DNA from 3 places in the Bradyrhizobium sp. UNPA324 genome. Region 1 is predicted to be linked to each of the others. Evidence: predicted binding sites of a transcription regulator. Region 1 holds the regulator's gene; each other region holds the start of a gene.

What was found. The regulator PhoB, encoded in region 1, activates phosphate uptake and scavenging genes when phosphate is short. The targets are predictions, from matches to a motif close to TGTCATNNANCTGTCAT.
Region 2: a site for PhoB is predicted at 5,097-5,113, ahead of UNPA324_RS09720 (LTA synthase family protein). Genes of this name have one in related genera too.
Region 3: a site for PhoB is predicted at 1,367-1,383, ahead of phnF (phosphonate metabolism transcriptional regulator PhnF). Genes of this name have one in related genera too.

What each region holds. Positions count from the first base shown of each region.
Region 1 is NZ_LFJD01000004.1:3,942,508-3,952,841, reverse strand. Features, by position in the region: gene UNPA324_RS19100 (hypothetical protein) at 1-144, shown strand, start outside; gene UNPA324_RS19095 (putative bifunctional lysylphosphatidylglycerol flippase/synthetase) at 632-1,690, shown strand; gene UNPA324_RS19090 (ATP-binding protein) at 1,719-3,017, shown strand; gene pstS (phosphate ABC transporter substrate-binding protein PstS) at 3,162-4,175, shown strand; gene pstC (phosphate ABC transporter permease subunit PstC) at 4,318-5,307, shown strand; gene pstA (phosphate ABC transporter permease PstA) at 5,312-6,157, shown strand; gene pstB (phosphate ABC transporter ATP-binding protein PstB) at 6,154-6,972, shown strand; gene phoU (phosphate signaling complex protein PhoU) at 6,984-7,700, shown strand; gene phoB (phosphate regulon transcriptional regulator PhoB) at 7,723-8,430, shown strand; gene UNPA324_RS19055 (GcrA family cell cycle regulator) at 8,720-9,232, opposite strand; gene UNPA324_RS19050 (aspartate aminotransferase family protein) at 9,693-10,334, shown strand, end outside.
Region 2 is NZ_LFJD01000004.1:1,991,077-2,001,410, reverse strand. Features, by position in the region: gene ilvN (acetolactate synthase small subunit) at 1-474, shown strand, start outside; gene UNPA324_RS09745 (class I SAM-dependent methyltransferase) at 478-1,173, shown strand; gene UNPA324_RS09740 (EamA family transporter) at 1,220-2,110, shown strand; gene UNPA324_RS09735 (LysE family translocator) at 2,118-2,720, shown strand; gene ilvC (ketol-acid reductoisomerase) at 2,854-3,873, shown strand; gene UNPA324_RS09725 (SDR family oxidoreductase) at 4,036-4,884, shown strand; gene UNPA324_RS09720 (LTA synthase family protein) at 5,210-6,922, shown strand; gene UNPA324_RS09715 (glycine betaine ABC transporter substrate-binding protein) at 7,125-8,684, opposite strand; gene UNPA324_RS09710 (ATP-binding cassette domain-containing protein) at 8,681-9,463, opposite strand; gene UNPA324_RS09705 (ABC transporter ATP-binding protein) at 9,584-10,334, shown strand, end outside.
Region 3 is NZ_LFJD01000004.1:2,506,405-2,516,738, forward strand. Features, by position in the region: gene phnE (phosphonate ABC transporter, permease protein PhnE) at 1-478, shown strand, start outside; gene phnF (phosphonate metabolism transcriptional regulator PhnF) at 604-1,332, opposite strand; gene phnG (phosphonate C-P lyase system protein PhnG) at 1,453-1,929, shown strand; gene phnH (phosphonate C-P lyase system protein PhnH) at 1,934-2,542, shown strand; gene UNPA324_RS12270 (carbon-phosphorus lyase complex subunit) at 2,546-3,649, shown strand; gene UNPA324_RS12275 (alpha-D-ribose 1-methylphosphonate 5-phosphate C-P-lyase PhnJ) at 3,646-4,542, shown strand; gene phnK (phosphonate C-P lyase system protein PhnK) at 4,535-5,332, shown strand; gene phnL (phosphonate C-P lyase system protein PhnL) at 5,355-6,053, shown strand; gene UNPA324_RS12290 (alpha-D-ribose 1-methylphosphonate 5-triphosphate diphosphatase) at 6,065-7,219, shown strand; gene phnN (phosphonate metabolism protein/1,5-bisphosphokinase (PRPP-forming) PhnN) at 7,216-7,812, shown strand; gene UNPA324_RS12300 (pyridoxamine 5'-phosphate oxidase family protein) at 7,841-8,452, shown strand; gene UNPA324_RS12305 (SDR family NAD(P)-dependent oxidoreductase) at 8,828-9,559, opposite strand; gene UNPA324_RS12310 (DUF6496 domain-containing protein) at 9,642-10,145, opposite strand; gene UNPA324_RS12315 (alpha/beta fold hydrolase) at 10,214-10,334, opposite strand, start outside.

The sequences.
Region 1 (10,334 bases):
GCCTCGTTTGCCCATGTGGTCCCCGGCCGCTTCGGCTACTGGCTCGACCTCGGCCTGATCATGTTCGCCTGCTACCTCGTCGGCTGCACCATCGGCGCCTGGCTGCGTGATCGGGTGGTCTCGCGCAGCCAGCCTGCGGCCTGAGCCTCCGGCCCGCGAGGATCGCACCGGCGCCTGTCGGCGCCGCGATCCGGCCGCTCCCTGGCCTGCCTTTCGCTGCCGCGACCTTCCGGCGCATCGGAAAACCGGTGAACGGTGCCTGGTCGCCGCCCTCTTTCAACAGGCGAACCTGCCACATAGATTGACGTCAGCCTAAGGCGTGACGGAACATTGTGCGGCCGAAATCATCAAAACTTCATGGCGTCTGCGCAGGATTGCCAAGGAGATTCGCGTCAAGCCTTGCCGCCGAAGGCGCCAAACCGTGCATCAGGAGCCCGCAACCCTGCCTAAAATATTGAAGGCACGTGTTTTTGTTCGAATTGGCGAATTCCACTCCGCCCGAAAACGCGCTAGTGGAGGGGCAGGGGGCATGCGCGATGCCGGAGCCGGCGGCGAGGGTTCGTTGAGCGCCTGTGCGTCGTCCGCCCGTCCGCCGGCCACTCTGGCCGCTGAAGCGTTATTCGAGGTCTAGATGCTGGAAGCCATACGCAGAGCGATGACGTTTCTGCGCCAGAAGCAAATCCTGCATAAGCTTGGAGTTGTGATCAGCGTCGCGGTCATCGGCATCGCTTGCTATGTGCTGTACCACATGCTGCGCGGCATCGACTTCAACGAGGTCCTCGAAGCGATCAAGAGCACCGAGCCGAGGCAGATCGCGATGGCGGCGCTGTTCGTCGCCGCGGGCTATTTCACCCTGACCTTCTACGACCTGTTTGCCGTGCGCGCGATCGGCCACGCCGAGGTGCCCTATCGCATCAACGCGCTCGCCGCCTTCACCAGCTATTCGATCGGCCACAATGTCGGCGCATCCGTCTTCACCGGCGGCGCGGTGCGCTACCGCATCTATTCGGCCTATGGGCTGAACGCGATCGACGTCGCCAAGATCTGCTTCCTCGCCGGCCTGACCTTCTGGCTCGGCAATGCCGCCGTGCTCGGCCTCGGCATCTCCTATCATCCCGAGGCCGCCGCCGCGATCGATCAGCTTCCGCCATGGCTGAACCGGGCGCTGGCGCTGATGATCGTCACGGGCCTGGTCGGCTACGTGGTCTGGGTCTGGACCCAGCCGCGCGTGGTCGGCCGCGGGCCCTGGACCGTGGTGTTGCCGGGCGGCCCGCTGACGCTGCTCCAGATCGCGATCGGCATCATCGATCTCGGCTTCTGCGCGCTCGCGATGTACGTGCTGGTCCCGGACGAGCCCAATCTCGGCTTCGTGGTGGTCGCGGTGATCTTCGTCTCGGCGACGCTGCTCGGGTTCGCCAGCCATTCGCCCGGCGGGCTCGGTGTGTTCGACGCCGCGATGCTGGTCGGCCTCTGGCAGATGGACCGCGAGGAGCTTCTCGGCGGCATGCTGCTGTTCCGCGTCCTCTATTATCTGTCCCCCTTCGTCATCTCTGTAATCTTGCTGACGTTTCGCGAAGTTATTATCGGCGCACGATCGAAGCGCCTGCAGCAGGCGGCGCTCAAGCTCGACCCCGGCCCGGCGCGCGAAGCCGCCTATGTGAGAGAGCGTAGCGACGGCGCCAAATCTTAGGACAAGCCCTCCAGGAGAAGTCCGCCCGATGGCGATCGACGCCCCATCTTCTCCCTCCGCCCAGCCCTGGTCCGACCGGCTGCGGCACTCGACGATCATCCTGATCGCCGCGGCGCTGGCGCTGTCCGTCATCGTCTCGCTCGGCGAATTGTCGGCGCTGCACGCCGCGATCGTGTTCCTCTGCATCGCCGCCGCTGCGCTGATCCCGTGGCGCCTGCATGATACCGCAGCGTCCCGTGACGACGTCAGGCGCATCAACCCGGTCGAGAGCGCGGCGGTGGCCGCGGTCGTCGCCGGCATGCCGGATCCGGCAGTGCTGCTCGACCGCGCCGGCCGCGTCATCCATCTCAACGCCGCCGCCGCCCAGCTCGCGCCGGCGCTGCGCAGGAACGAACTCGCCCAGTTCGCGCTGCGCTCGCCGGAGATCATCACGGCGCTGCGCGAGGCGATCGCGACCACCGAGCCGCGGCGCGCGACCTATCTCGACCATGTCCCGGTCGATCGCTGGATGGAGCTCATGATCACGCCGGTGCCGGTGCCGACCAGCTTCGGCGGCGCCGACAAATGCATGCTGATGACCTTCCACGACCAGACGCCGCTGCGCCGGGTCGAGGAGATGCGGGCCGACTTCGTCGCCAACGCCAGCCACGAGCTGCGCACGCCGCTCGCCGCGCTGTCGGGCTTCATCGACACGCTGCAGGGGCAGGCCAAGGACGATCCCAAGGCCCGCGAGCGCTTCCTCGGCATCATGCACAACCAGGCCACCCGCATGGCGCGCCTGATCGACGACCTCTTGTCCCTGTCGCGGGTCGAGCTGTCGGCCCATGTCCGGCCCGACACCCTGGTCGATCTGCTGCCGATCATCCGCCAGGTTGCGGACGGGCTCGAGCCGCTGGCGCGCGAGCGCCAGGTCGAGGTCGAGATCCATTTGCCTGATAGCCCGGTGATGATCGCGGGCGACCGCGAGGAGCTGCTCCGCCTGTTCGAGAATTTGATCGAGAACGCGCTCAAATACGGCGCCTCCGGCGGACGCGTCATCGTGTCGCTGACCTCGGGCGCGGCCGCTGACGGAACTCAGGAAATCCGGATCATGGTCCGCGATTTCGGCCCCGGCATCGCGCCCGAGCACCTGCCGCGGCTGACCGAGCGGTTCTACCGCGTGGACGTCGGCGACAGCCGCTCGCAAGGTGGAACTGGACTCGGATTATCGCTGGTGAAACATATTCTTAACCGCCATCGCGGCAGGCTTTTGATCGAAAGCGTGCCAAAACAGGGGGCGACTTTCACCGCCTGTTTTCCCCAGATCAGGACTTCGGCTCCAGCCTGAAATTCAAGCGATTTCAAGTGCTTGCTGGTGTCATCCGACTGTCACGAAACCTTCGTAAAAGCACAGCTGACCGCTCCTAAAGGGGCGGCGCGGGGAGCGCGATCGGGCGCGGATGGCGCTTCGCTCCCCCCAATGGAGACCAGCATGAATTTCCTCAAGACGATGGTCGCTGCCGGCTTGGTCGCCGCATCGACGACGGCGGCCTTTGCGGCCGACATCACCGGCGCCGGCGCGACGTTCCCGTTCCCGATCTATTCAAAGTGGGCTGACGCTTACAAGAAAGAGACCGGCAATGGTCTGAATTACCAGTCGATCGGCTCGGGCGGCGGCATCAAGCAGATCCAGGCCAAGACCGTGACCTTCGGCGCGACCGATATGCCGCTCAAGGCCGAGCAGCTCGAGAAGGACGGACTTGCGCAATGGCCGATGGTGATGGGCGCCATCGTTGCCGTGGTCAACCTCGAGGGCGTCAAGCCGGGCGAGATGGTGTTCGACGGCGAGACGCTGGCCAACGTCTATCTCGGCAAGATCACCAAGTGGGACGATCCGGCCATCAAGAAGCTCAATCCGAACGTGAAGCTGCCGTCGGAGGCGATCACCGTGGTCCGCCGTTCGGACGGTTCGGGCACCACCTTCAACTTCACCAACTATCTCTCCAAGGCCAGCGCGGACTGGAAGAGCAAGGTCGGTGAGGGCACCGCGGTCGAGTGGCCGGTCGGCGTCGGCGCCAAGGGCAACGAAGGCGTGTCGGGTAACATCGGCCAGACCAAGAACTCGATCGGCTACGTCGAGTACGCCTATGCCAAGCAGAACAAGCTGACCTATACCGCTCTCGTCAACAAGGCCGGCAAGACCGTGCAGCCGACCGTCGAAGCGTTCCAGGCGGCCGCCTCCAACGCCGACTGGGCCAAGGCGCCCGGCTACTACGTCATCCTCACCGACCAGCCCGGCGACAAGTCCTGGCCGATCACCGCGGCGACCTTCATCCTGATGCACAAGTCCGCCACCGACAAGGCGGCCTCGCAGGAAGCCATCAAGTTCTTCCGCTGGGCCTTCAAGAACGGCGGCAAGGCGGCCGAGGAGCTCGACTACATCCCGATGCCGGACAGCGTCGTCCAGCAGATCGAGAAGACCTGGGCTGCCGAGATCAAGAGCTAAGGCACGCCTCTCCCGGACGCGCGGCGCCGCTGCGCTGGGCCGGGACCTGAAGAAACCAGGCCCCGGATCGGCGCTGCGTCATCCGGGGCACGGCACTAAAAACAAGCGTATAAAACGGGTACAGGGGATCGGCGTGGCAGAAATGGCCGTTCAGAGCGATGTAATCGACGACGCCGGACCGTATGACCGCGCCAAGGCCTTGAGCGCGTTCAAGCTCGGCGACGTCACCTTCTACTGGATCACGCGGCTGTCCGCGATCTCGGTGCTGCTGATCCTCGGCGGCATCATCATCTCGCTGATCGTCGGCGCGTTCCCGGCGATGCAGGAATACGGCCTCTCCTTCCTGTGGACGCAGCGCTGGGCGCCGTCCGCCGATCCGCCCGTGCTCGGCGCGCTCGGGCCGATGTACGGCACGCTCGTCACCTCCTTCATCGCGATGCTGATCGCCATTCCCGTCGGCCTCGGCATTGCCATCTTCCTCACCGAGCTCTGCCCGCAATGGCTGCGCCGCCCGATCGGCATGGCGATCGAGCTGCTCGCCGGCATTCCCTCGATCATCTACGGCATGTGGGGCTTCTTCGTGCTGGGCCCGTTCCTGGCCAACACCTTCCAGCCCTTTATGATCAGGATCTTCGACGGCGTCCCCGTGCTGGGCGCGATCTTCGCAGGTCCTCCGTCCTATCTCAGCCTGTTCAACGCCGCGCTGATCCTCGCCATCATGGTGCTGCCCTTCATCACCTCGATCTCGGTCGACGTGTTCAAGACGGTGCCGCCGGTCTTGAAGGAAGCCGCCTACGGCGTCGGCTGCACCACCTGGGAAGTCGTCCGCAGCGTAGTGATCCCCTACACCCGCGTCGGCATCATCGGCGGCGTCATGCTGGCGCTGGGCCGCGCGCTCGGCGAGACCATGGCGGTGACCTTCATCATCGGCAACTCGTTCCGGATCTCCTCGTCGATCTTCGCCCCGGGCACCACGATCTCCGCGGCGATCGCATCCGAATTCGCCGAGAGCGACGGCCTGCACCAGTCCGGCCTGATCCTGCTCGGCTTGCTGCTGTTCGTGCTGACGTTCTTCGTGCTCGCCGCTGCGCGGCTGATGCTGATGCGTCTGGAAAAGAAGGCGGGAAACTAGCGCCATGAACCCGATCTACGCACGCCGCCGCCGCAAGGACATCGTGGTCCGCGGGCTCTGCATTGCCGCCGCCGCCTTCGGCGTCACCTGGCTCGCGCTGATCCTGATCACGCTGCTCTACAACGGCGTTGCGGGGCTCAATCTCGAGCTCTTTACCGCGGACACGCCGCCGCCGGGCTCGACGGAGGGCGGCCTGCGCAACGCCATCGTCGGCTCGATCATCATGACCGTGCTCGGCGTCGGCATCGGCGCGCCGCTCGGCCTGTTCGCCGGCACCTATCTCGCCGAGTACGGCCCCAACGACAAGCTGACCTCGGTGATTCGCTTCATCAACGACATCCTGCTCTCGGCGCCCTCGATCATCATCGGCCTGTTCATCTACGGCGCGGTGGTGGTGCCGATGCGCGGCTTCTCGGCGATCGCGGGCGCGCTGGCGCTCGCCGTCATCGTCATCCCGGTGGTGCTGCGCACCACCGAGGACATGCTGCTGCTGGTGCCGAACGCGCTGCGCGAGGCGGCAAGCGCGCTCGGCCTGCCGCGCTCGCTGGTGATCAAGCGCATCGCCTACCGCGCCGCGCGCTCCGGCCTCATCACCGGCGTGCTGCTCGCCACTGCCCGCGTCGCCGGCGAGACCGCGCCGCTGCTGTTCACCGCGCTGTCGAACCAGTTCTTCAGCCTCGGCCTGAACAAGACGATGGCCAACCTGCCTGTCACCATCAACAACTTCGTCCAGAGCCCCTACGCCTATTGGAAGCAGCTCGCCTGGAGCGGCGCGCTGCTGATCACGCTCACCGTGCTCGCCCTGAACATTGGCGCCCGCATCCTCGGCGCCGAGAGGACTGCAAAATGACCGATCTGTCCGTATCCGTGAGTTCCAGCGCTCATCTCGCGTCGCATCCGCTGCCGGAAGCGCCCGCCAAGGTGACGGTGCGCAACCTCAACTTCTATTACGGCGAGCACCACGCGCTGAAGAACATCAACCTGACGCTCGGCACCAACCGCGTCACGGCGTTCATCGGCCCGTCCGGCTGCGGCAAGTCGACCCTGCTGCGCATCTTCAACCGGATGTACGACCTCTATCCGGGCCAGCGCGTCACCGGCCAGCTCATGCTCGACCAGACCAACATCCTCGACCCCAAGCTCGACCTCAACCTGCTGCGCGCCCGGGTCGGCATGGTGTTCCAGAAGCCGACGCCGTTCCCGATGACGATCTACGAGAACATCGCTTTCGGGATCCGGCTCTACGAGAAGATCTCGAAGTCCGAGATGGACGACCGCGTCGAGAAGGCGTTGCGCGGCGGCGCGCTGTGGAACGAGGTCAAGGACAAGCTCAACGCCTCCGGTCTGTCGCTCTCCGGCGGCCAGCAGCAGCGCCTGTGCATCGCCCGCACCGTCGCGGTGCGGCCCGAGGTGATCCTGTTCGACGAGCCCTGCTCGGCGCTCGATCCGATCTCGACCGCCAAGGTCGAGGAGCTGATTCAGGAGCTGGCCGAGAACTACACGATCGCGATCGTCACCCACAACATGCAGCAGGCGGCGCGCGTCTCCGACAAGACCGCCTTCATGTATCTCGGCGAGCTGATCGAGTTCGACGACACCAGCAAGATCTTCACGTCGCCGACCGATCGGCGTACGCAGGACTACATCACCGGCCGGTTCGGCTGAGGAGACGCAATATGGGTACTGAACATACCGCGAAGGCTTTCGACACCGACCTTCAGGAGCTCACCCGCCTGGTCGCCGAGATGGGCGGGATCGCCGAGCGCATGATCGTCGATTCCGTCGATGCGCTGATCCGCCGCGACGTTCCGCTCGGCCAGCGCGTCGTCACCACCGATGCCGATCTCGACGCGCTGCAGAAGCGCATCGAGGAGCGCGCGGTGCTCACCATCGCTCGCCGCCAGCCGATGGCGGTGGACTTACGCGAGATCGTCGGCGCCATGCGGGTTGCGACCGACCTCGAGCGCATCGGCGATCTCGCCAAGAACATGGGCAAGCGCGTCGCCGCACTGGAAACCGACTTCCATCCGCTCAAGCTGTTCCGCGGCCTGGAGCACATGACCGACCTGGTGCAGCAGCAGGTCAAGTCGGTGCTGGATGCCTATGCCGCGCACGATCTGCCGGCGGCGATGGCGGTGTGGAAGGGCGACGAGGAAGTGGACGCGATCTGCACCTCGCTGTTCCGCGAGCTCCTCACCTACATGATGGAGGATCCGCGCAACATCTCGTTCTGCATTCATCTGATGTTCTGCGCCAAGAACATCGAGCGGATCGGCGACCACGCCACCAACATCGCCGAGACCGTGTTCTACATGATCGAGGGCCAGGCGATCACCGACAAGCGGCCGAAGGGCGACATGACGACGTTCGCCACGACGATCCCGAATACCTGAAGACTTAAGGAGCGACGACACCATGGGCGCACGCATTATGGTGGTTGAGGACGAAGAAGCTCTCACCGAGCTGCTGCGTTACAACCTCGAAGGCGACGGCTATGACGTCGAGACGGTGATGCGCGGCGACGACGCCGACACCCGCCTCAAGGAGCACATTCCCGATCTGATCGTGCTCGACTGGATGCTGCCGGGCCTGTCCGGCATCGAGCTGTGCCGGCGCCTGCGCACCCGTCCCGAGACCAAGCAGCTGCCGATCATCATGCTCACCGCACGCGGCGAGGAGAGCGAGCGGGTGCGGGGACTTGCGACCGGCGCCGACGACTACATCGTCAAGCCGTTCTCGGTACCAGAGCTGCTCGCGCGGGTGAAGGGCCTCTTGCGGCGCGCCAGCCCTGAGCGGCTCGCGACGGTGCTGGCCTATGGCGACATCGAGCTCGACCGCGACAAGCGCCGCGTGGCGCGCTCGGGCCGCCCGATCGATCTCGGCCCGACCGAATATCGCCTGCTGGAGTTCTTCCTGGAGCATCCCGGCCGCGTGTTCTCGCGCGAGCAGCTGCTCGACAGCGTCTGGGGCCGCGACATCTACATCGACGAGCGCACCGTCGACGTCCATATCGGCCGCCTGCGCAAGCTGCTCAATCTCGGCCGCGAGCAGGATCCGATCCGCACCGTCCGCGGCGCCGGCTACGCGCTCGACGATCGCTTCGCGAAGGCCGAGCAGACGTAAGGTTTGCGAGCCGTGGTTGGCAGCTGCGGCCACAACATCGGTGTCGTCCCGGACAAGCGTCTGCGCAGATCCGGGACCTCAGCGCGAGCGCTTGCGCTCGTCGCGATTAACCACAGGCAGCAATTGTTTTGCGAAAAGGTAACTCCGAGTCCCCGTAACCACATCTTGCGGTGGCTATGGGTCCCGGATCTGCGCGCGCTTGTGGCGCGCTTGTCCGGGACGACATCGGGTGTGTCGAGGCGCCGTCGTGTGACGGCTACCGTTCTTGCAATCAGCTAGATCCGCGAACTCACCGCGTGCCCGGCTTCGGTGCTGCGCGCCGACGGTCCGCTGCCGGCTGATACGCCACGCGCGAGTGCTGGGCGCAGTAGGGCAGGCCGGACAATGCCTTGCCGCCGCAGAAGAAGAAATCCGGGCTCGAGGGATCGCCGACCGGCCAGTGGCAGGTCGCCTCGTTCAATTCGAGCAGCGACAGCCGCTGGCTCATCGGCACCACGTTGTCGTAGGTGAGCGGCTCGGCCTCGACCTCGACCTCGAAGGCCTGCGCCAGCGCGGTGTTACCGCGCGCAATGGGGCGGGTCACCCGCATCATGTGCTGCGCCGGGCGTGCCTTGCGCGGCCGGGGCGCGGCCGACGAAGGGCTCTTGGCGCGGCCGGACAGACCGAGCCTGTGCACTTTGCCGATCACGGCATTGCGGGTCACATTGCCGAGCTCTGCTGCGATCTGGCTGGCCGAAAGTCCGGCCTCCCAGAGCTTCTTCAGCTGCTCGACGCGATCGTCGGACCAGGTCAAAACCGTCATTGCACCCTTTCCCTCGCTGCGCGACTGCCATCCTGGCGGTCGGTGCGGCGAATGCCTAAGCCTCGAAAAACCCGTGCCGCCGGAATCCCTTAACGCTCGCCGGGCGCGCAACTGACGCCCGAACGTTTACGCCGGTACATGAGGACTCTTGGGATCAGAACCGCTGCACGAGATGTCGTATCTGACAAGCCAAACGCTACAATATGGCGTGACTCACGCGCAAGAGTCCGCCGACTCGCTTCCACATGTTCCGTGGTGAAAAACCCGCAAAATCGCCACCGCAAGACTACGGAATCAGCGTTTCCTGAGGCTTTCCGGGCGGCATTGACACCCGTTTCACCAGGCATAAGATAGTGCCGCGTGCCGCCCTTAAAAGGCGGCACGTTTCGTTTTCCGGGCCGGTCAATGGTGCGTTGCGCAATGCACGCGTCACACCGTCCGCAACATTCAAGTGAACGTCATGACTAACAGCGCAGCCCCGCATTTGCTCCCCGTTTTCGCCAGGGCCAACCTCGGTTTCGAACGCGGCGAAGGCTGCTGGCTGATCGCGACCAATGGCGATCGCTATCTCGATTTCACCTCGGGCGTCGCTGTGAATGCGCTCGGCCATTGCCACCCGCATCTGATCAAGGCCTTGCAGGAGCAGGCGACGAAGCTGTGGCACATGTCGAACCTGTTCCAGAGCCCGGACGGCGAGAAGCTCGCCGCGCGCCTGTGCAACGAGAGCTTTGCGGACTTCGTGTTCTTCTGCAATTCCGGCGCCGAAGCGCTGGAGGGTGTGATCAAGCTGGTGCGCCATCATCACTTCTCCAAGGGCCATCCGGAACGTTATCGCATCATCACCTTCGAAGGCGCCTTCCACGGCCGCACGCTGGCGACGTTGGCTGCAACGGGGTCTGCAAAATATCTCGAAGGTTTTGGTCCGCCGATGGATGGCTTCGACCAGGTGCCGCATGGCGACCTCGAAGCCGTCAAGAAGGCGATCGGCCCGGAGACCGCCGGCATCCTGATCGAGCCGATCCAGGGCGAGGGTGGCGTGCGTTCGGCACCGCCCGCCTTCCTCAAGGCGCTGCGCCAGCTCTGCGACGAGAAGGGCCTGCTG
Region 2 (10,334 bases), 2.0 Mb from region 1:
GTGCTCGTGCAGAACGAGCCGGGCGTGCTCGCGCGCGTCATCGGCCTGTTCTCAGGCCGTGGCTACAACATCGAAAGCCTCACGGTCTCGGAGACCGAGGCCCAGAAGCATCTGTCGCGTATCACCATCGTCACCACGGGAACGCCGATGGTGATCGCGCAGATCAAGAATCAGCTCGATCGCATGATCCCGGTCTATCAGGTCGTCGACATGACCCAGACGCGGCGCTCGATCGAACGCGAGCTCGCCATGGTGAAGGTGCGCGGGCAGGGCGAGCATCGGGTCGAGACGCTCAGGCTTGCGGATGCGTTCCGCGCCCGGGTGATCGACGCCACCACCGAGAGCTTTGTGTTCGAGATCACAGGCAATACCGACAAGATCAACCAGTTTATCGACCTGATGCGCCCGCTCGGGCTCGTCGAGGTGTCGCGCACCGGCGTTGCCGCGATCGGCCGCGGGCCCGAAGGGATGTGAACCATGCTGGCGCGCGACTGGTACTACAACGAGCGGAACCGGATGGGGATCGAGCCCGCTGTGGCCTCGATCTACGACGCCCACGACGATGCCGATCTGCGGGCGCGCGCCGCGCTGAAAATGCTTGGCGTCCAGCGCGGCTGGCGCATCGCCGATATCGGCTGCGGCAACGGCGTGCTGGCGACCGAAGCGGCGCTGATGGGTGCCGAGGTCGACGCCATCGACATCTCGCCGGCGATGCTGGCGCTCGCCGAGATCTACGCCCGCGACCGCAAGGCGCCCGTGCGCACCCAGTCTGCCGGCCTGCTCAGCTTCGCCTATCGGCCGGAATCCTACGACCTGATCGTCAGCGAATTCACGCTGCATCACCTGCCGGATTTCTGGAAGGCGGTGGCGATGTCGCGGATTTTTCGCGCGCTCAAGCCCGGAGCAACGTTCTATCTGCGTGACATCGTCTACTCATCGATGCCCGACGCAATCGAGCGCGACGTCGAGCAATGGGCCGACTTCCAGATCAAGAACCACGACTTTTCGCGCGAAGGCGTCGTCACGCATATGCGCGACGAATATTCCACCTTCGGCTGGGTGATGGAGCGGATGCTGACCGACGTCGGCTTCACGCTGGTCTCGGCCGATTACCACGCACCGATGCACGGCACGTATCTGCTGCGCAAATCAAGAGCCGGCGAGCAAGGCTAGACGAATAACAACAGGGCTGCACGACAGGGCAGAACCGAGAACAACAATGAAGCCGGCCGATATCCTCATCGCCATCCTGGTGGCGATCATCTGGGGGCTTGCCTTCGTGGCGAGCCGGATCGCGCTTGACGAGCTTTCGCCGGAGCTGATGACGGCGCTGCGCTTCAGCGTGGCTGCGGTCCCATGCCTGTTCATCCGCAAGCCCAAAATCGCCTGGTCGCTGCTGATCGCGATCAGCTCCACGTTGTTCCTCGGCCAGTTCCTGAGCCAGGCCTATGGCATCGCTCACGGCGTGCCGGTCGGGCTGACCAGCGTCATCGTGCAGAGCCAGGCGCTGTTCACGATCGGTTTTGCCGCGATGGCCTTTGGCGAGCGTCCGACACCGATGCAGGCACTCGGCATCGGTATCGCTGCAATCGGCCTCCTGATGATCTGCGGCACGGTCGGCTATGATTTCAGCGTCGCTGCGTTTGCAGTGCTGATGATCTCGCCGCTCAGCTTTGCCGTCGGCAATCTGCTGCTGCGCAACGCCCGCGGCGTGCCGATGTTCGACCTGTTCGCGTGGTTGTGCCTCGCCTCGGCGGTGCCGCTTTTCGTGCTGGCGCTGATCGCCAATGGCCCGGCGCCGACCTGGACATCGCTGAGCCACATGTCGCTGACATCGGCTCTCTGCATGTTGGCGCTTGGCGGCATCTCGACGAGTATCGCCTATTGGCTGTGGGGCCGATTGCTGCGCGACTATCCCGCCGCGCAAGTGGTGCCATTCGCGCTGCTGGTCCCGTTCGTCGGCTCGGCCGCCTCCAGCATCGTGTTCGGCGAGCGGTTCGGACCCTTGCGCCTTGCCGGCATGCTGACCGTGATCGGTGGTATCGCCGTGATGGTGCTGGCGAAGCGGCCCAACGCGTTACCCGAAGAACCGTTGCCGAAGACGGCGTGAGGTGAGCATGTCCCAGTCGCTGTTCTATGCCTTCCTCATCTTCATGGTCGTGATGTATTTCACGCCGGGGCCGAACAACATCATGCTGCTGTCCTCGGGCCTGACCTACGGCTTCCGGCGCACCATCCCTCACATCGTCGGCATCGTCCTCGGCTTCGCTTTCATGGTCGCCGCTGTCGGCCTCGGGCTCGGCTCCGTGTTCCTGGCCTATCCGGTCCTCCAGACCATCCTGAAATATGCCGGTGCCGCCTACCTGATCTATCTTGCCGCCGCGATCGCCATGTCCGGCCCGACCAAACCGCGGGAGGGGAATGGCCGCGGCCCGATGACCTTCTGGGGCGCGGCGATGTTCCAATGGATCAATGCCAAGGGCTGGGTGATCGTGATCGGCACCATCACCGCCTATGCGGCCATCGCCCAATTCCCGCTCAATATCGCGATCCAGACCGTGATCAGCCTGATGGTCGGCACCGTCTCGACCGTGGTCTGGGCCCTGTTCGGCTCCGCATTGCGGCCGGTCCTGACCTCGGAGCGGCTGGTCCGCGCCTTCAATATCCTGATGGCGCTCCTGCTGCTGGCCTCCCTCTACCCCGTTTTCATGGATGCATGATGTCGCGGATTTCCATGCAGAAACGGGTTTCCCTCAGGGCTGAAAATGCTCTAGACAGCCCCCGAAATCCGCAAATTTCACCCTTCGGACACTGACCATTGGCCGATTTCGGCCCTGAACGAGGAAACGACCTATGCGTGTTTATTACGATCGCGACGCCGACCTGAACCTGATCAAGGGCAAGAAGGTCGCCATCGTCGGCTATGGCAGCCAGGGCCATGCCCATGCGCTCAATCTGAAGGATTCCGGCGTCAAGGAAGTCGCCATCGCGCTGCGCAAGGGTTCGGCCTCGGCCAAGAAGGCGGAAGCCGCCGGCTTCAAGGTGCTGGAAGTTGCCGAAGCCGCCAAATGGGCCGACCTCGTCATGATGCTGACCCCGGACGAGCTCCAGGGCGACATCTATCGTGAGCACCTGCACGACAACATGAAGAAGGGCGCCGCCCTGGTGTTCGCGCACGGCCTCAACGTCCATTTCAACTTGCTCGATCCCCGCGCCGATCTCGACGTGCTGATGATCGCGCCGAAGGGCCCCGGCCACACCGTGCGCTCGGAATATCAGCGCGGCGGCGGCGTGCCCTGCCTGATCGCGATCGCCAAGGACGTTTCCGGCAACGCCCATGACCTCGGCCTGTCCTATGCCTCCGCCATCGGCGGCGGCCGCGCCGGCATCATCGAGACCACCTTCAAGGAAGAGTGCGAGACCGACCTGTTCGGCGAGCAGGTCGTGCTTTGCGGCGGCCTGGTCGAGCTGATCAAGGGTGGCTACGAGACGCTGGTCGAAGCCGGCTACGCCCCGGAGATGGCCTATTTCGAGTGCCTGCACGAAGTGAAGCTGATCGTCGACCTGATCTATGAAGGCGGCATCGCCAACATGAACTACTCGATCTCCAACACCGCCGAATACGGCGAGTATGTCACCGGTCCGCGCATCATCACGGACGAGACCAAGAAGGAGATGCGCAAGGTTCTGGCCGACATCCAGGGCGGCAAGTTCGCCCGCGACTGGATGCTCGAGAACAAGGTCAACCAGACCTCGTTCAAGGCGACCCGCGCCAAGCTCGCTCAGCACCCGATCGAGGAAGTCGGCGCGAAGCTGCGCGACATGATGCCCTGGATCAAGAAGGGCGCGCTGGTCGACAAGTCGAAGAACTAAGCATTTGTGCCCCGGACGCAGCGCAGCACGTTGGTGCTGCGCTGCTGATCCGGGTCCAATGCGGCTGCTGGGTCCCGGCTTTGCGCTTCGCTTCGCTGCGCTTGTCCGGGACACCAGGAGAAATCCAAGGCATGATCGCGGGAACCTGAGGGAGGAGGGACCATGCGATCTGTCGTCGTCACCGGTGCGTCCACCGGCATCGGCTGGGCCACTGCAAGATTCCTGATCGGGCGCGGCTATCGCGTCTTCGGCAGCGTTCGCAAGCAGGCCGACGCCGACCGGCTCAAGGTTGAGTTCGGCGCCAATTTCACGCCGCTGCTGTTCGACGTCACCGACGAGGCTGCCGTGCTGGCGGCTGCGCGAGAAGTCCGCGAGGCGCTGAACGGCGAGACGCTGGCGGGCCTCGTCAACAATGCCGGTGTCGCGGTGGCCGGCCCCGTGCTCGAATTGTCGGCAGACGATTTCCGCCGCCAGATGGACATCAACGTCATCGGCCCCGTGATCGCGACGCAGGCTTTCGGGCCGCTGCTCGGCGCCGACGCCTCGCTGAAGGGCCCGAAGGGGCGGATCGTGATGATCAGCTCGGTCGCGGGCAAGAACGGCAATCCGCTGTCGGCGCCCTACTGCACCTCCAAGCATGCCATCGAAGGCCTTTCCGAAAGTCTGCGCCGCGAATTGATGCTGTTCGGCATCGACGTCATCATCGTCGCTCCCGGCGCCGTGAAGACGCCGATCTGGAGCAAGGCCGAGCAGATCGATCTCTCCGTCTACCAGAACTCGCCCTACCTGCCGGCGCTGAACAAGGTCATGGCCTTCATGATGGACCTCGGCGCCAAGGGCCTGCCGGCCGAGCGGGTCGCCGAGATCGTGTTCGAGGCGCTCACGGCGGCGAGTCCCAAGGTGCGCTACCAGATCACCCCTGACCCGATGCGCCATCTGATCGCGGCCGTGCTGCCGAAGCGGACGGTCGACCGCATCATCGCCAAGCGGCTCGGGTTCCTGCCACAGTAAGGCAGGGGCTTCAGCCCGCCGCTACGGTCTGCCCACGGGGATGGCGAGCCATCGCGCGCATGGCGGAAGGGGTGATCGACCTGTTTATCGCCGGGATCGCAAAGCCCTAGCACCGCAAGCGGCTTTTGCCCGCCGCCGTGCAGGACGTCCCGGCTCGCGAACGTTAAGCGAAGGTGGGACCACGACGCGCGTTGCCTGTCCTTGACCGTTCCGTTACAGTTTTATGACACGGTGCAGGCTTCCGGCTGCGCCGGAGGGCCCTGGCCGTTTTCGGCTGGCCAGAGGGCTTGGCATCACCGCGCCGGACCAGAGTTGCGTGTCGTCGATGGCGTCCGCGCCCAATCCAGGTCCTTCTGCCACGACCGCCGTGCTGGCGAGCGTCGCCGCGCTCGGCATCTGGCGGCTGCTCGCCGTTGCCGCGCCGCATCTGGCCGCGCTCGCGCTGATGTACCAGACCGAGACCGATTTCGGCTCTCGCCTCTCCTTCGTGCTGGCCTGGGGCATCCTCAACTTCTTCTGGATCACGCTGCTGCGCCGGCCGGCGCTCTCCGGCGCGCTGTCGCTGACCATGGTGGTTGTGCTGGTGCTGTTGTCGCGGCTGAAGCACGACGTCGTGCAGATGACGGTCAACTTCATCGACCTGATGATGATCGACCGCGACACCGTCGCCTTCCTGTTCACGATCTTCCCGAATTTGCGCTGGTCGGTGATCCTGGCCGGCTTCGTCACGCTGCCGCTGATGTACGCGCTGTGGTGGCTCGATCCGTTCCGCATTCGCCGCCTGCCCGCGCTCGCCTGCAAGCTGGCCTGTCTGGCCGCGCTGGTCGGTTATTCGCTCTATCATCCCGATGAGGCCTGGCGCGGCTATTACGACGACGGCTATCTGTCGAAATTCTTCCGCTCCGGCGTCAGTTCGGTCGCCGATTTCGTGCAATACGGCTTCATGGAATCGGCCGCTGCGACCAATGAGCGGCTCAATCTGCCGCTGGTCGATTCCTGCCACCCCGCCGGGCGCCGGCCGAACATCATCATGATCCATGATGAATCGAGCTTCGACATCCGCGCCGCCGGGGGCATCAAGGTCCCGCAGGGCTATGGCAGCCACTTCAAATCCTGGGACGGCAAGCAGCGTACGTTCCTGGCCGAGAGCAACGGCGGGCCGAGCTGGTTCACCGAATACAACGTGCTCGCGGGACTGTCCTCGCGTTCGTTCGGCCGCTTCGCCTATTTCGTGACACGCATCGCCTCAAACCGCGTCGAGCGCGGGCTGCCGCTGGCGCTGCGCCGCTGCGGCTACGACACGATGTCGCTGTATCCCGCCTATGGCGGCTTCATGGGCGCACGCAGTTTTCAGATGACGACCGGCGTCGAACGCTTTTTCGACTCCAAGGATCTCGGCGCCAAGGACGTCGAGCCCGACAGCTTCTTCTACAATAGGGCGCTGCAGCTGATGGGCCAGCAGCCGCCCAACAAGCCGCTGTTCACCTTCATCTATCTCGGCGCCAATCATTTCCCCTGGGAGACGCGCTTCCGCCCCGAGCTGCTGCCGAACTGGCGCGCGCCGGGCAATGTGGCGTCGATCGACGAATATCTGCGCCGGCAGGCGATGAGCGCCGAGCAGTACAAGGCGTTTATCGCGGGTCTGAAGAAGACGTTCCCGGGCGAGCCCTTCCTGATCGTGCGTTACGGCGATCATCAGCCGGAATTCGCGCCGCAGATCCTCGAGCCCGGGCTCGATGAGGGCGCTCTCGGCAAGAAGCTCGACGCCTACGATCCGCGCCTCTATGCGACCTATTACGCGATCGATTCCGTCAATTTCGAGCCGGTGAAGAGCGATGCCGTGATGGACACGATCGACGGGCCCTATCTGCCGCTGGTCATCCAGGAGGCCGCGGGCATCCCGCTCGACCCGTCCTTTGCCGAGCAGAAGGAGATCATGCTCCGCTGCAAGGGCGTCTTCTACGGTTGCAAGGACGGCGCCGAAGCGCGGCGACTGAACCGCCTGCTGATCGACGCGGGGATGATCCGGGGGCTGTAGTCTCTCGCTTTACCCCAACCACTACTCATTGACCGTCACCCTGAGGTGCTCACCGAGCGGCGTCAGCCGCTTGGTGAGCCTCGAAGGGCGACAGCCGGGCTGCATCCACAACCGTGGCCGTGCATCCTTCGAGGCTCCCCATGGGACGCGTTGCGTCCCATGCCTCGCGCCTCAGGATGACGGAGCTTGAGCGGAGCTAGGCCTACCGCCCTCCCACCTTCTCCCACAACCACCTCGCCACCGCGTCCGGCGATGAGTTGGCGTCATTGCCGCTGGCGCGCAGGTTTGCCTCGCGCATCGTGGCGATGTCGATCTTGCCGAGCAGCGGCCTGAGCGCCGCCTGCAATCTCTCGTCGCCGGCGCGCTTCGGTGCGAGCAGAAGGATCGCATCGTAAGGCGGAATCGCGTGCCTGGGGTCGTCGAGCGCGACCAGGTCGTATTTCGCGATCAGGCCGTCGCTGGTGTAGCCGGCGATGACGTCGACCTCGCCGCTGGCCACCGCCGCATACATGAAGTCCGGCTGCATCTGGCGCTGGGCGCGGAACGAAAGCCCATAGGCCTTTTGCAGCGCCGCCCATTCCGGCCGTGAGAAGAATTCGTAGTCGCCGGCAATCGACAGCGTCGATGCGTGCGCGGCGAGGTCGGTGATGGTGTGGATGCCAAGCGCCTCGGCACGCTTCTTCGGCATCACCAGCGCATAGGCGTTCTCGAAGCCGAGCTCGCCGAGCAAAACGATGTTGTCCTTCGCCAGCGCCGTCTTCAGCTCCGCTATCAACTCGGCGCGCGGCTTGATGTCGGTGCGGTGCAACTGGTTGGCCCAGAGCGTACCGGAATAATCGACATAGAGATCGATGTCGCCGGCCTTCAGCGCCCCGAAGACCACGCTGGAGCCGAGGCCGGAACGCGTCGTGGCCGGGAGGCCCGCCGCCCGGAGGCGATCCCGCATCAGCGCCGACAGCACATATTGCTCGGCGAAGGTTTTGGCACCGACCACGTAGCCCGACGACGAGCGTCCCATGGTCGGCACCAGCGTTGCCGCGACCAGCGCCGCGATGCCGGCCGCGCCGAGCCCGCTGCGCAGACGGCTGCGCTGGCGCAGGCCGCCCTCGATCAGGCCAAGCAGCTGATCGACGGCGAGTGCCAGCACGGCGGAGGCAACGCAGCCGAACAGCACGAACACCCAGTTCTGGGTCTGAAGCCCGGCAAAGATGTAATTACCGAGGCTGGACTGCCCGATCGGCGTCGACAGCGTCGCGGTGCCGATCACCCACACCGCGGCGGTGCGGATGCCCGCCATCATCACCGGCAACGCCAGCGGCAGCTCGACCATGATCAGCGACTGCCGTGTGGTCATGCCGACGCCCTTGGCGGCCTCGACCAGCGCGGGATCGATGCCGTTGAGCCCGGTGATGCCGTTACGCAGCACCGGCAGCATCGAATAGAGCGCCAGCGCCAGCATCGCCGGCAGGAAGCCGAACGCCGAGAAGGACACGCCGAACCAGGCCAGCGTCACGGACGCCGCCAGCAGCAGCAGCGGATAGAACAGCGCCAGCAGCGCCAGTCCCGGCACCGTCTGCACGATGCTGGCGAGTGCGAGCAGGACGGTGCGCGGCGCCGGGCGGTTGCGCGTCAGGATCGCCAGCGGCAGGCTGACGGCGAGACCGAGCACGAGCGCGGCAAGACTCACCCGTACATGGTTGCCGAGATAATCGGGCAGATGCGACAGCGCCTCGCCCCAGCGCGGATCGGTGAAGAGGCTCATGCCGCACCGCCCTGCGGCAGCAGCGCGTTCAGCCGTTCGACCTGGCGGCGCGGTGTGCGCAACAGCTCCAGCACGTAAGCGTCGCTGCTGTTCGACAGCTCGGCGGGTGTGCCCTGGGCGAGCAGCTTCCCGCCGCGCATCACCGCGATGCGGTCGGCGAGCAGGATCGCCTCCGTCATGTCATGCGTGATCATCACCGTGGTCAGACCGAGCTTGCGGTGCAGCGAGCGATAATCGTCACCGAGCGCGTCGCGGGTGAGGGGATCGAGCGCGCCGAAGGGCTCGTCCATCAGTACGATGCGGGGCTTTGCGGCCAGCGCCCGTGCCACCCCGACGCGCTGGCGCTGGCCACCGGAGAGTGCCTCCGGCAGGCGGTCGCGATGCGCATCGCGGTCGAGCTGTACGAGCGCAAGCAGTTCGTCGACCCGCGCGGCGATGCTCGCCACAGGCGCGCCCAGCAATTTGGGCGTGATCCCGATATTGTCGGCGACGCTCAAATGCGGAAACAGTCCACCAGCCTGGAAGACGTAGCCGATCCGCCGCCGCAGCGCGACCGGATCGACATTCCTCACGTCCTCGCCCTCGACCGTGATGGTGCCGCCGTCGACCTCAATCAGCCGGTTGGCGAGCCGGAGCAGGGTCGTCTTGCCCGAGCCGGAGCCGCCAACGATGGCCAGGAACTCGCCCTCGGCAATGTCGAGCGATACGTCGTCCACGGCTGTGAGAGAGCCGAACCGCTTGGTGATGTGGGCGTAGCTAATGGCCGGCTTGGAAGGCATTCGACGCAGCTCATTCTTACCCTCCCTTGGAGGGGCAGGGCATGCGTAGCACGCTTGGCCGATTGATTGAACTTGGCCGCGCGAGCGGCTAAGGCATCAAGCGAAATTTGGAGGAAGCATATGTCGACGCCCACGGCAGTGGCGCTGGAAGATGCCAAGGTCGCGTTCCGGCTCGGAGACGGGCGGATCTATACGGCGGTGGAGAAAGCCCATCTTGCGGTGGCGCAGGGCGAGTTCGTGGCCATTGTCGGCCCCACGGGCTGCGGGAAATCCACGCTGCTCAACGTCGCGGCCGGGCTGCTGAAGCCGGCCGCCGGCAGCGTCAGGATTTTCGACCGGCCGCTGGCGGGACTGAACCGGGATGCCGGCTACCTGTTCCAGGCCGACGCGCTGTTCCCCTGGAAGACCGCGCTCGACAATGTCGCGATCGGTATCGAGATCAAGGGCACGCCGCGAGCTGAAGCGCTGCCGCGGGCGCAGCAATGGCTGACCTCCGTCGGCCTTGGCGCCTTCGCGGGTCGCTATCCGCACATGCTCTCCGGCGGCCAGCGCAAGCGCGTGGCGCTGGCGCAGGTGCTGATCCGCGATCCGAAGATTCTCTTGATGGACGAGCCGTTCGGGCCGCTCGATGCGCAGACCCGCCAGGTGATGGGCAATCTGCTGCTCGACTTGTGGAATGCCGATCGCAAGGCGGTGCTGTTTGTCACGCACGACCTTGAAGAGGCGATCGCGCTCGCCGACCGCGTCGTGATCATGTCGGCAGGGCCGTCCTCGCGCATCATCGGCGACTGGCGCGTCAGCTTGCCGCGCCCGCGCGACATCTTCGAGGTGCGGCTGGACAAGGAGTTCCACGAGCTCCATCGCGAGATCT
Region 3 (10,334 bases), 1.4 Mb from region 1:
GCGGCGCTTCCTGGATTCGATCCGCGGCGTCGACACCCTGATCTGGGCGCTGGTGTGGATCAACGTGGTCGGGCTCGGCCCGTTCGCCGGAGTCCTCGCCATCGCGGTGTCGGATTTCGGTGCGTTCGGAAAGCTGTTCTCGGAGGCGATCGAGGGGGCCGACCAGAAGCAGGTCGAGGGCATCCGCGCCTCCGGCGGCAGCCCGCTGCACGAGATCCGTTTCGGCCTGTTGCCGCAGGTACTGCCTGTCATCGCCGGCCAGGTGCTCTATTTCATTGAATCCAACACGCGCTCGGCCACCATCATCGGCATCGTCGGCGCTGGCGGCATCGGCCTGCAACTCGCCGAGCAGATTCGCGTGCTGGAATGGCAGAAAGTGTCGTTCCTGATCCTGATGATTTTGGTTGCGGTCGCCGCGATCGATTTCATCTCGGGCAAGCTGCGGTTCGCGATCATCGGGCGAAGGGCTGTGGCGTAGAAGATTCTCTCCGCGTCATGGCCGGGCTTGTCCCGGCCATCCACGTTCTTCTGTTGGAACTTTAAGACGTGGATGACCGGGACAAGCCCGGGCATGACGAAAATGCGGAGCCGGCGCAGCCCACCCTACGACTCCACCAGAAACTCCACCCGCTCCGCCGCGAAGCGGGAATGCTTGGTCATCAGCGGCTTGCCCTGGAGATCGTGGTCGGTGGCGTCGACCACCAGGATCGGGCGTCCGAGCGCGAGATCCAGCCGGGCCGCGTCGGTGGCGTCCACGATGCCGGCGGTGATCCGGGTCGCGCCGCGACGATAGTCGCGCACGCCATAATGCGCGAGCAGTTTCGTCATTGAGCGCGTCGCCGCGAACACCGCCCCCGCATTCGGAAACAGCTCGGCCGACAGCCAGGTGGTGGAGACGCAGATCGGCGTGCGGTCGGCGAGGCGGATCGCCTCGATCCGCACCAGGGGCGAGCCGGCTTTCAAGCCGAGCTCGCGCGCCAGCTCGCGGGTGGCGACATCGTCGCAGGCCTCGATCAACTGGCCGCGCGGCTCGCGGCCGCCGGCCCCGACGATCTCGGAGAAACGGGTGCGCGAGCGTAAGGGATAGGCGAGCTTCTGCGCCTCGACATAGGTGCCGCTGCCACGCTCGGCCCGCACCAGGCCGCGCTCGGCAAGGGCTGCGAGCGCGCGCCGCACGGTGTGGCGGTTGACGCGATAGGTTTCGGCGATCTCCATCTCGCCCGGCAATTTGTCGCCGGCGGCAAAGCGGCCATCGGCGATGCCGCGCTCGATGCCGTCGGCAACGAGGCGCCACAGCGCGACGCCGGACGACGCAGTGTCTTGCATGCTCATATCGCCGGTCAGCCTAGCCCAGAAATCACGGCTTTGTCACGAAACAGTCATGGCGCGCCCGTATGAAGTTGTCTATTATCATAGACAACTTCGGCGCGGCAAGTTCTGTCAAGAGGTTCGGTGGATCGGGTGACCCAGCAAAGCAACCAGCAAGCCCAGCGCAAGGCCGCCATGGCCGTGCTGGCGCACGCGGAGGCGGGCGAGATCGCCGCCCGCCTCCGCGACTTGGCTCTGGATTTGGCCCTGCCGGCCCATCAGGATTTGCGTGCGCCGGAAAACGGCCTCGTCATGCTGCGCGGCCGGGTCGGCGGCGACGGCGCCCCCTTCAACCTCGGCGAAGCCACGGTGTCCCGCGCGGCCGTGAGGCTTGCAAGCGGCGAGGTCGGCTTCGGCTACACGCTCGGGCGGAACAGTGAGAAGGCGCGGTTGATCGCGCTGTGCGATGCGCTGGTGCAATCCCCAGATTTTGGTGCGGCCATCGAGCGCGACGTAATCGCCCCGTTGCGCGAGCAGCTTATGATTCGCCGCAAGCAGGCGGCGGCCGAGACCGCCGCGACGAAAGTTGATTTCTACACCATGGTGCGCGGTGAGGGGTGAGATCATGACCACGATTGCGGAATTGCCGCCGGGCTTCGCCGACAAGGTGCTGTCGGCGCAATCGACCTTTCGCTCGGTGATGGACGCGATGGCGCGGCCCGGCTCGGTCCAGCGCATCGTGCCGGGAGCGGGGGCGCCAGAGCCGATGATGCGCGGCACCGCGGCGATCGCGCTGACGCTGTTCGACCACGACACGCCGCTCTGGCTTGACGCGCGGATGGCGGCGATCTCGGATATCGTGAAATGGCTGAAATTCCACACCGGCGCGCCGGTGGTGCAGGATTGCTCGATCGCGAGTTTTGCGCTGATCAGCGACGGCGCCTTGCTGCCGGCGCTGGAGCGCTTCGCGCTCGGCACCAGCGAATATCCGGATCGCTCGACGACGGTGATCCTGCAGGTCGAGAGCCTCGAATCAGGTCGCTCCTTCGAGCTGCGCGGACCCGGAATCGACGGCACCGCGACGCTTCAGGCGTCGATCAAGCCCTTCGATCTGTTCGAGCGCCTGCATGTCAACGAGGCGCTGTTTCCGCGCGGCATCGATGCCGTGCTGGTCGCCGATGATGCCGTGGTCGCGATCCCCCGCACCACGCGCGTCGTGAGCAAGGGAAGCTGAAGCATGTATGTCGCAGTCAAAGGCGGCGAACGCGCCATCGAGAACGCCCATCGCCTGCTCGCCCACAAGCGACGCGGCGACCAAAGCGTTGCGGAGGTCACGCTCGACCAGATCTCCGAGCAGCTTGGCCTCGCCGTGGACCGCGTCATGAGCGAAGGCTCGCTCTATGATCGCGAGCTTGCGGCGCTCGCGATCAAGCAGGCGCGCGGCGATCTGATCGAGGCGATCTTCCTGGTCCGCGCCTTCCGCGCCACGCTGCCGCGTTTTGGCGCGAGCGAGCCGGTCGACACCGGCGCGATGCGCGTGCAGCGGCGGGTGTCCTCGACCTTCAAGGACATTCCGGGTGGCCAGATCCTCGGGCCGACCTTCGACTATACCCACCGCCTGCTCGATCCCTCGCTTGCGCAGGGCTTTGCGCCGGAGGCACCCGCCACGGCCGATGCATCCACGGCGCCGACGCCGCGCGTGACGGACATTCTCGGCCGCGATGGCTTGATCGAATCCTCGCCGCAGGCCGAGGAGGGCGCCGGCGTCGGCGATCTCACCCGCGAGCCGCTGAACTTCCCGGCCGGCCGCGACCTGCGGCTGCAGAACCTCGCGCGCGGCGACGAGGGATTTCTGCTGGCGATGGGCTATTCCACCCAGCGCGGCTATGGCCGCAACCATCCCTTTGCCGGCGAGATCCGCTTCGGCGAGGTCGAGGTGGAATTTTTCGCGGAAGACGCCGGCTTCGCCGTGCCGCTCGGTTCGATCGAGCTGACCGAGTGCCAGATGGTCAACCAGTTCAAGGGCTCCGCGACCGAAGCGCCGTGCTTCACCCGCGGCTATGGCCTCGCCTTCGGCCAGAGCGAGCGCAAGACCATGTCGATGGCGCTGGTCGACCGCGCGCTGCGGGGCCGCGAGCTCGGCGAGGAGGTGCGTGCGCCCGCGCAGGACGAGGAATTCGTGATGTCGCATTCGGACAACGTCCAGGCGACCGGCTTCGTCGAGCATCTCAAGCTGCCGCATTATGTCGACTTCCAGTCCGAGCTCGGCCTGCTGCGCAAGCTGCGGAAAGAGTTCGCCGATGCCCAAACGCCCGATGCCATGAAGGAGGCCGCGGAATGAACGCGCCGGCCTACAATTTCGCCTATCTCGACGAGCAGACCAAGCGGATGATCCGCCGCGCCATCCTCAAGGCGATCGCGATTCCCGGCTATCAGGTGCCGTTCGCCAGCCGCGAAATGCCGATGCCCTATGGCTGGGGCACCGGCGGCGTGCAAGTGACGGCGGCGATCCTGGGACCGCAGGACGTGCTGAAGGTGATCGACCAGGGCTCCGACGACACCACCAACGCGATCTCGATCCGCAAATTCTTCGCCAAGACCGCCGGCGTCGCCACCACGACGGCTACCGAGGAGGCGACGGTGATCCAGACCCGTCACCGCATTCCGGAGGCGGCGCTCAGCGAGAGTCAGGTGCTGGTCTATCAGGTGCCGATCCCGGAGCCGCTGCGCTTCCTCGAGCCGCGCGAGACCGAGACGCGGCGCATGCATGCGCTCGCCGAATACGGCCTGATGCATGTGAAGCTCTACGAGGACATCGCCCGCTTCGGCCACATCGCCACCGCCTATGCCTATCCGGTCAAGGTCAACGCACGCTACGTGATGGACCCGTCGCCGACGCCGAAATTCGACAATCCCAAGATGGATAATTGCCCGGCGCTGCAATTGTTCGGCGCCGGCCGCGAGAAGCGCATCTACGCGATCCCGCCCTATACGCAGGTGGTGTCGCTCGATTTCGAGGATCACCCGTTCGAGCCGTATCGCTTCAACGCGCCTTGCGCGCTGTGTGGGGCGGAGGACTCTTACCTCGACGAGATCGTCACCGACGACAAGGGCAGCCGCATGTTCGTCTGCTCCGACACCGACTATTGCGAGGGCCGGCAGGCCGCCGGCCATCACGGCAGCCTCAGTGGCGCGCCGTACAAGGAGAAGGCGCAAGGAGGCACGAATGGCTGATCCAGACCTGCGCGAGAACGACGAGCCGCTGCTGGTCGCGACATCCCTCAGCAAGTCCTTCGGCCGCATCGCCGCGTGCCGCGACGTGTCGTTCGCGCTCTATCCCGGCGAGGTGCTGGCGATCGTCGGCGAATCCGGCTCGGGCAAGTCGACGCTGCTGCAATTGCTGTCGGGCCAGCTCGCGCCGAGCGCCGGCCACGTCGCCTACCGCATGCGTGACGGTGTCACCCGCGATCTCACCACGCTCGGCGAAGCCGAGCGGCGCTTTCTGTTCCGCACCGACTGGGGCTTCGTGCACCAGGATCCCGCCCAGGGCCTGCGCATGGCGGTGTCGGCCGGCGCCAATGTCGGCGAGCGGCTGATGGCGGTGGGGTGGAATCACTATGGCCGCATCCGCGACACCGCATCCGACTGGCTGACGCGCGTCGAGATCGACATCGCGCGGATCGACGATGCGCCGCGGACCTATTCCGGCGGCATGCGCCAGCGGCTCCAGATTGCGCGCAACCTCGTCACCGAGCCGCGGCTGGTGTTCATGGACGAGCCGACCGGCGGCCTCGACGTCTCCGTACAAGCCCGCCTGCTCGACCTCCTGCGCGGCCTCGTCGCCGAGCTGCACCTTGCCGTCATCATCGTCACCCACGATCTCGCGGTCGCGCGCCTGCTCTCGCACCGGGTGATGGTGATGAAAGGCGGCCGCGTCATCGAAACCGGTCTCACCGATCAGGTGCTCGACGATCCACGCGAGCCGTATACGCAACTCCTCGTCTCGTCGATACTGCCGCCATAAGCCTTCCAAGATGGGTTTTCAAATGACCGTCATGATCGACATCGCCGACGCCAACAAGACCTTTACGATGCACCTGCAGGGCGGCATCGAGCTGCCGGTCGTGCGCGGCGTCACCTTCCAGGTCAACCCGGGCGAATGCGTCGTGCTCTCGGGGCCATCGGGCGCCGGCAAGTCGTCGATCCTGAAGATGATCTTCGGCAATTACCGCTGCGATAGCGGCCGGATCGGCATCCGCCACCGCGGCGCGCTGATCGATCTCGCCAGCGCCGAGCCGCGGCAGGTGCTCAACGTCCGCCGTTCCACCATCGGCTATGTCAGCCAGTTCCTGCGTGCTGTGCCGCGCGTGGCCACCATCGACGTCGTCGCCGAGCCGCTGATCGTCAATGGCATGGCCCGCGCTAACGCACAGGCCCGCGCCGGCGGCCTGCTGCATCGCCTCAACATCCCCGAGCGGCTGTGGCAGCTGCCGCCCGCGACCTTCTCCGGCGGCGAGCAGCAGCGCGTCAACATCGCCCGTGGCTTCATCTCGGATCTGCCGATCCTCCTCCTGGACGAACCGACCGCCTCGCTCGACGCCGCCAACCGCGCCGTGGTGGTCGAATTGGTCGCCGAGAAGAAACGCCAGGGCGTCGCCATGGTGGCCATTGTCCATGACGACGAAATCCGCCATCTGATTGCCGACCGTATCGTCGACGTCACCAGCTTTGCCGCCGCGGCCTGAAGGACATGGAAATGAACGCCCCGAAGGATACCGTCATCGCCAACGCCAGGATCGTGCTGGCCGACCGGGTGATCGACCAAGGCTGGCTGGCCCTTGCCAATGGCCGTATTGCCGAGATTGGCGAGGGCAGGGCGCCCGCAGGCGCCGGGGATGCCGGCGGCGACCTGATCATGCCAGGCCTGATCGAGCTTCACACCGATCATCTCGAAGCCCATTACGTGCCGCGGCCAAAAGTGTTCTGGAATCCGGTCGCCGCCGTCGTCTCCTATGACGGCCAGCTCGCGACGTCAGGCATCACCACCGTGTTCGACTCGCTCCGGGTCTGGCGCGAGGACGGCGCCGAGGAGGTCGATGGTCGCGCCGGCGTGCTTGCCGCTGCGATCACGACCGCGCGCGATGCCAGCCTGCTGCGCGCCGACCACTTCCTGCACCTGCGCTGCGAAATCCCGATGCCGAGCGTGGTCGAGGAGGCCAAGGAGCTGATCGACCGTCCCGACGTCAAGCTGATGTCGCTGATGGACCACACCCCCGGCCAGCGCCAGTTCCGCGACGAGGTCAAGCTGCGCGACTATTATCGCGGCAAGGGTGGCGGCAAGACCGATGCCGAGCTCGACGAATTGTTCGCAAAGCGCTTCGAATATCAGAAGCAATACGCCGCAACCAATATGCGCGAGATCGTGGCGCTGGCGCATCGGTACAACATCCCGCTGGCGAGCCACGACGACACCACCGAGGAGAACGTCGCGGATGCCGTGCGCGACCGCGTTTCGGTCGCGGAATTTCCGACCACGCTGGAGGCAGCGCGCGCCCTGCACCAGGCCGGCATCGACATTCTGATGGGCGCGCCGAACGTCGTGCGCGGCGGCTCGCATTCCGGCAACATCGCCGCGGTCGATCTCGCCCGCGAAGGCCTGCTCGATATCTTGTCGTCGGACTATATCCCGTCGAGTCTGCTGATGGGCGCGCTGCAATTGCCCGAGCATGTGCCCGCGATCAGCCTTCCGGCGGCGATCCGCACCGTGACGAAGGCGCCCGCCGAGGCGGTCGGCCTCACCGACCGCGGCGAGGTCGCGACCGGCAAGCGCGCTGACCTGATTCGCGTGCATGTCGCGGGCCACGTTCCCGTCGTCCGCAGCGTCTGGCGCGCGGGACACCGCGTCGCATGAGCGAGAGCGCGACCACGGCCGAGGGGGCGGCGGGCGCAATCGGCCCCGGCCGGCTCGTGCTCGTGGTCGGCCCCAGCGGTGCCGGCAAGGACACGCTGCTGCGGCTCGCGCAGGCGGCCTGCGCCGACGATCACGACATCGTCTTCCCGCGCCGTATTGTGACGCGAGCGTCGTCGGCCGACGAGGACAATATCGCGTTAAGTCCCGACCAATTCTGCCGCGCGCGCGAGCGCGGCGACTTCGCCGTGCATTGGGACGCGCATGGGCATTGCTATGCCCTGCCGCTCGACATCGACGACCATATCCGCGCCGGGCGCACGGTCGTCGCCAACGTCTCGCGCACCGTGCTTGGCGCCCTGCGCCAAGCCTATGCCAATGTCATTGTGGTCGCGATCACCGCGCCGCCGGACGTGCTGGCCGCGCGGCTTGCCGCGCGCGCGCGGCAGAGCGATGGCAACATCGCCGAACGTCTCACCCGCAGCGTCGATGATACGGCGGCGCAGGCCGATGTCACCATCCTCAACGCCGGCAGCGCGGAGGATCACAGCCGTCAGCTCGTGCGCGTGATCAGTGATGATGGCCGGCACGGGTAAACCGCCGGCGCAACATGGAGAGAGTGGAATGACGGTGATCAATACGGTCGAACAATTGGAGGCCATCTACGGCGTGACCAACGACGCCTCGACCGTGAAAGTCGCCGACCATGTCACACCGCTCTATCGCGTGTTCATCGAGAAGGCGCCGTTCGCCGCGCTCGCCACCATCGGGCCCGAAGGCATCGACTGCTCGCCGCGCGGCGACCGGCCCGGCTTCGTCCGTGTCCACGATCCCAAGACGCTGATGCTGCCGGATCGCCGCGGCAACAACCGGGTCGATTCGCTGCGCAATATCGTGCGCGATCCCAGGGTGTCGCTGATGTTCCTGATTCCGGGCTCCGGCAACGCGGTTCGCGCCAACGGCCGCGCCCACCTCTCGATCGATCCGGAGCTGCTGGCATCGTTCAAGGTGCAAGACAAAGCGCCGCGCAGCGTCATGGTGATGAGTGTCGATGAAATCTACTTCCAATGCGCCCGCGCCATCGTTCGCTCCGACCTCTGGAATCCCGACAAGCGCATCGATCCGAAAAGTTTGCCGACGCCCGGCCAGATCCTGGCGGAGATGAGCGACAACAAGGTCGGCGGCGCGGAATATGATCGTGCCTGGGCGGCGCGCGCCGCCGCGACGATGTGGTGACGCTCTCTCGTCTCCCTCGCCCCGCGCTTGCGGGGAGAGGGCGGGGTGAGGGGCCTCTCTCCACACACGAGATCGTCGTGGGACAAGCGGCAGGGCAATCGCATAGGATTTCACGAGGACTGTCTGCGGGCTTGCTCCGCCTCTCCCGCCTGCGGGAGAGGCGGACGCGCTCGCAGAGCGCGGCGGGTGAGGGCTCTCGCGACGCAGGGACATCCTCCTCAATCCTGAGCAATCCCGACGCGGAGACACCCCCACCCCCAGCCCTCCCCCGCAAGCGGGAGAGGGAGCCCAGTGCCGATGCCGCCGCATCGTGGACACCATATGCGATAGCAAGCGGGGAGAGGTGAAGAGGAGCCCGCTGCGGACGGCAATGCTTTAACTAAACGCCATGCCGCCGCTCAGCGCGATCGTCTGGCCGGTCATGTAGGCATTGTCGACCAGCAGCATCACCGCTTTAGCCACTTCCTCGGCCGTGCCGAAGCGGCCGAGCGGAATGCGGCTGACGAGCCCGGGCTGGCCGCCCATCATGTCGGTCTCGATCAGGGACGGGGCCACCGCGTTGACGGTGATGCCCTCCTTCACCAGCCGCGCCGCGTAACCTCGCGTCAGACCTTCCATGCCGGCCTTGGACGCATTGTAGTGCGGACCGATCGAGCCGGCGCCGCGCGCGGCGCCGGAGGAGATGTTGACGATGCGGCCCCATTTTCGCGCGCGCATCGACGGCAGCACCGCTTGCGTGCACAGGAACGCCGATTTCAGATTGACCAGGATCGTTCGGTCGAAATCCTCCTCGGTGAGGTCGTCGAGGCCGCGTGTGATGGCGATGCCGGCATTGTTGACGAGGATGTCGATGGGGCCAAGCCCGGCCGTCACGCGCTGGATCATGTCGGTCACCGCCTCAGCTTGCGAGACGTCGGCGGCAACGACGATGGCGCGGCCGCCGTGCTGACCGATCTCGCCCGCCAATTGCTCGGCCTGTCCGATTCTTTCACGGCAGTTGATCGCCACGGCGGCGCCTGATGCGGCGAGTGCGCGACAGATGGCTGCGCCAATCCCGCGCGAGCCGCCGGTCACGATCGCGGTACGTCCCTTGAGACTGTCTGACATGAGGAACTCCGATCGATCCGGCCATGGCGGGATCGTCGAGCGTCAGCGGCTGCCATTCAAATCACAAGGCCGCTACATCAGGTTAGCTTCGGCGGCGCGTCCTGGTGCGTGCCGCCTTCTTCGCGGCCGCGGACCGGACTTTGGCACCCTTGGTACGGCTTGCCTTGCGTGCGGCGGCTGAACGGGATGCTGCGGACCGCCGGTCTGCCGCGCGCTTGCCTTGCTTCGACAGCGCGCTCCGCGACGCCGTCGAGCGCGGCTCCTTCTTCAACACGCCTTCGACGGCGCGCGACACCTTCGGGCGGCGCTTCGCGGTGCGCTTGCCCTGACCGACTTCATAGGCGTATTTGGCGCTGCGGCGCGTGGCTTTCTTGGTGCGTCCCTTGCGCGGTGGCGGCAGGTCGACGCCGGCGCGGCGTGCCTCGGAGAGGCCGATTGCGATGGCCTGCTTCGTCGAGCGGGCGCCGTGCTTGCCTTTGCGGATCCTGTCGATCTCGTCCTTGACGAATTCGCCGGCCTGCGTGCTCGGCGACTTTCCGGCGCGCTTGTCCTGCTTCGCTTTACGGATGATTTCTTGTCTTGGCATGGTCGAGTTCCCCTGTGGACTCATAGGGATATCTGACCGCAACGCACGACGCGGAGGATTGATCCTTTTCAGTTCCGTAAGGCTGCCAGCAGCTCGTCCGGGCGCTCGGCCATGATCATGTGCCCGGCGCCCGGCACCACGACGGTCTTCGCATGGGGGATTGCCGCCGCAAGCGCCTTGCCCGCCTTC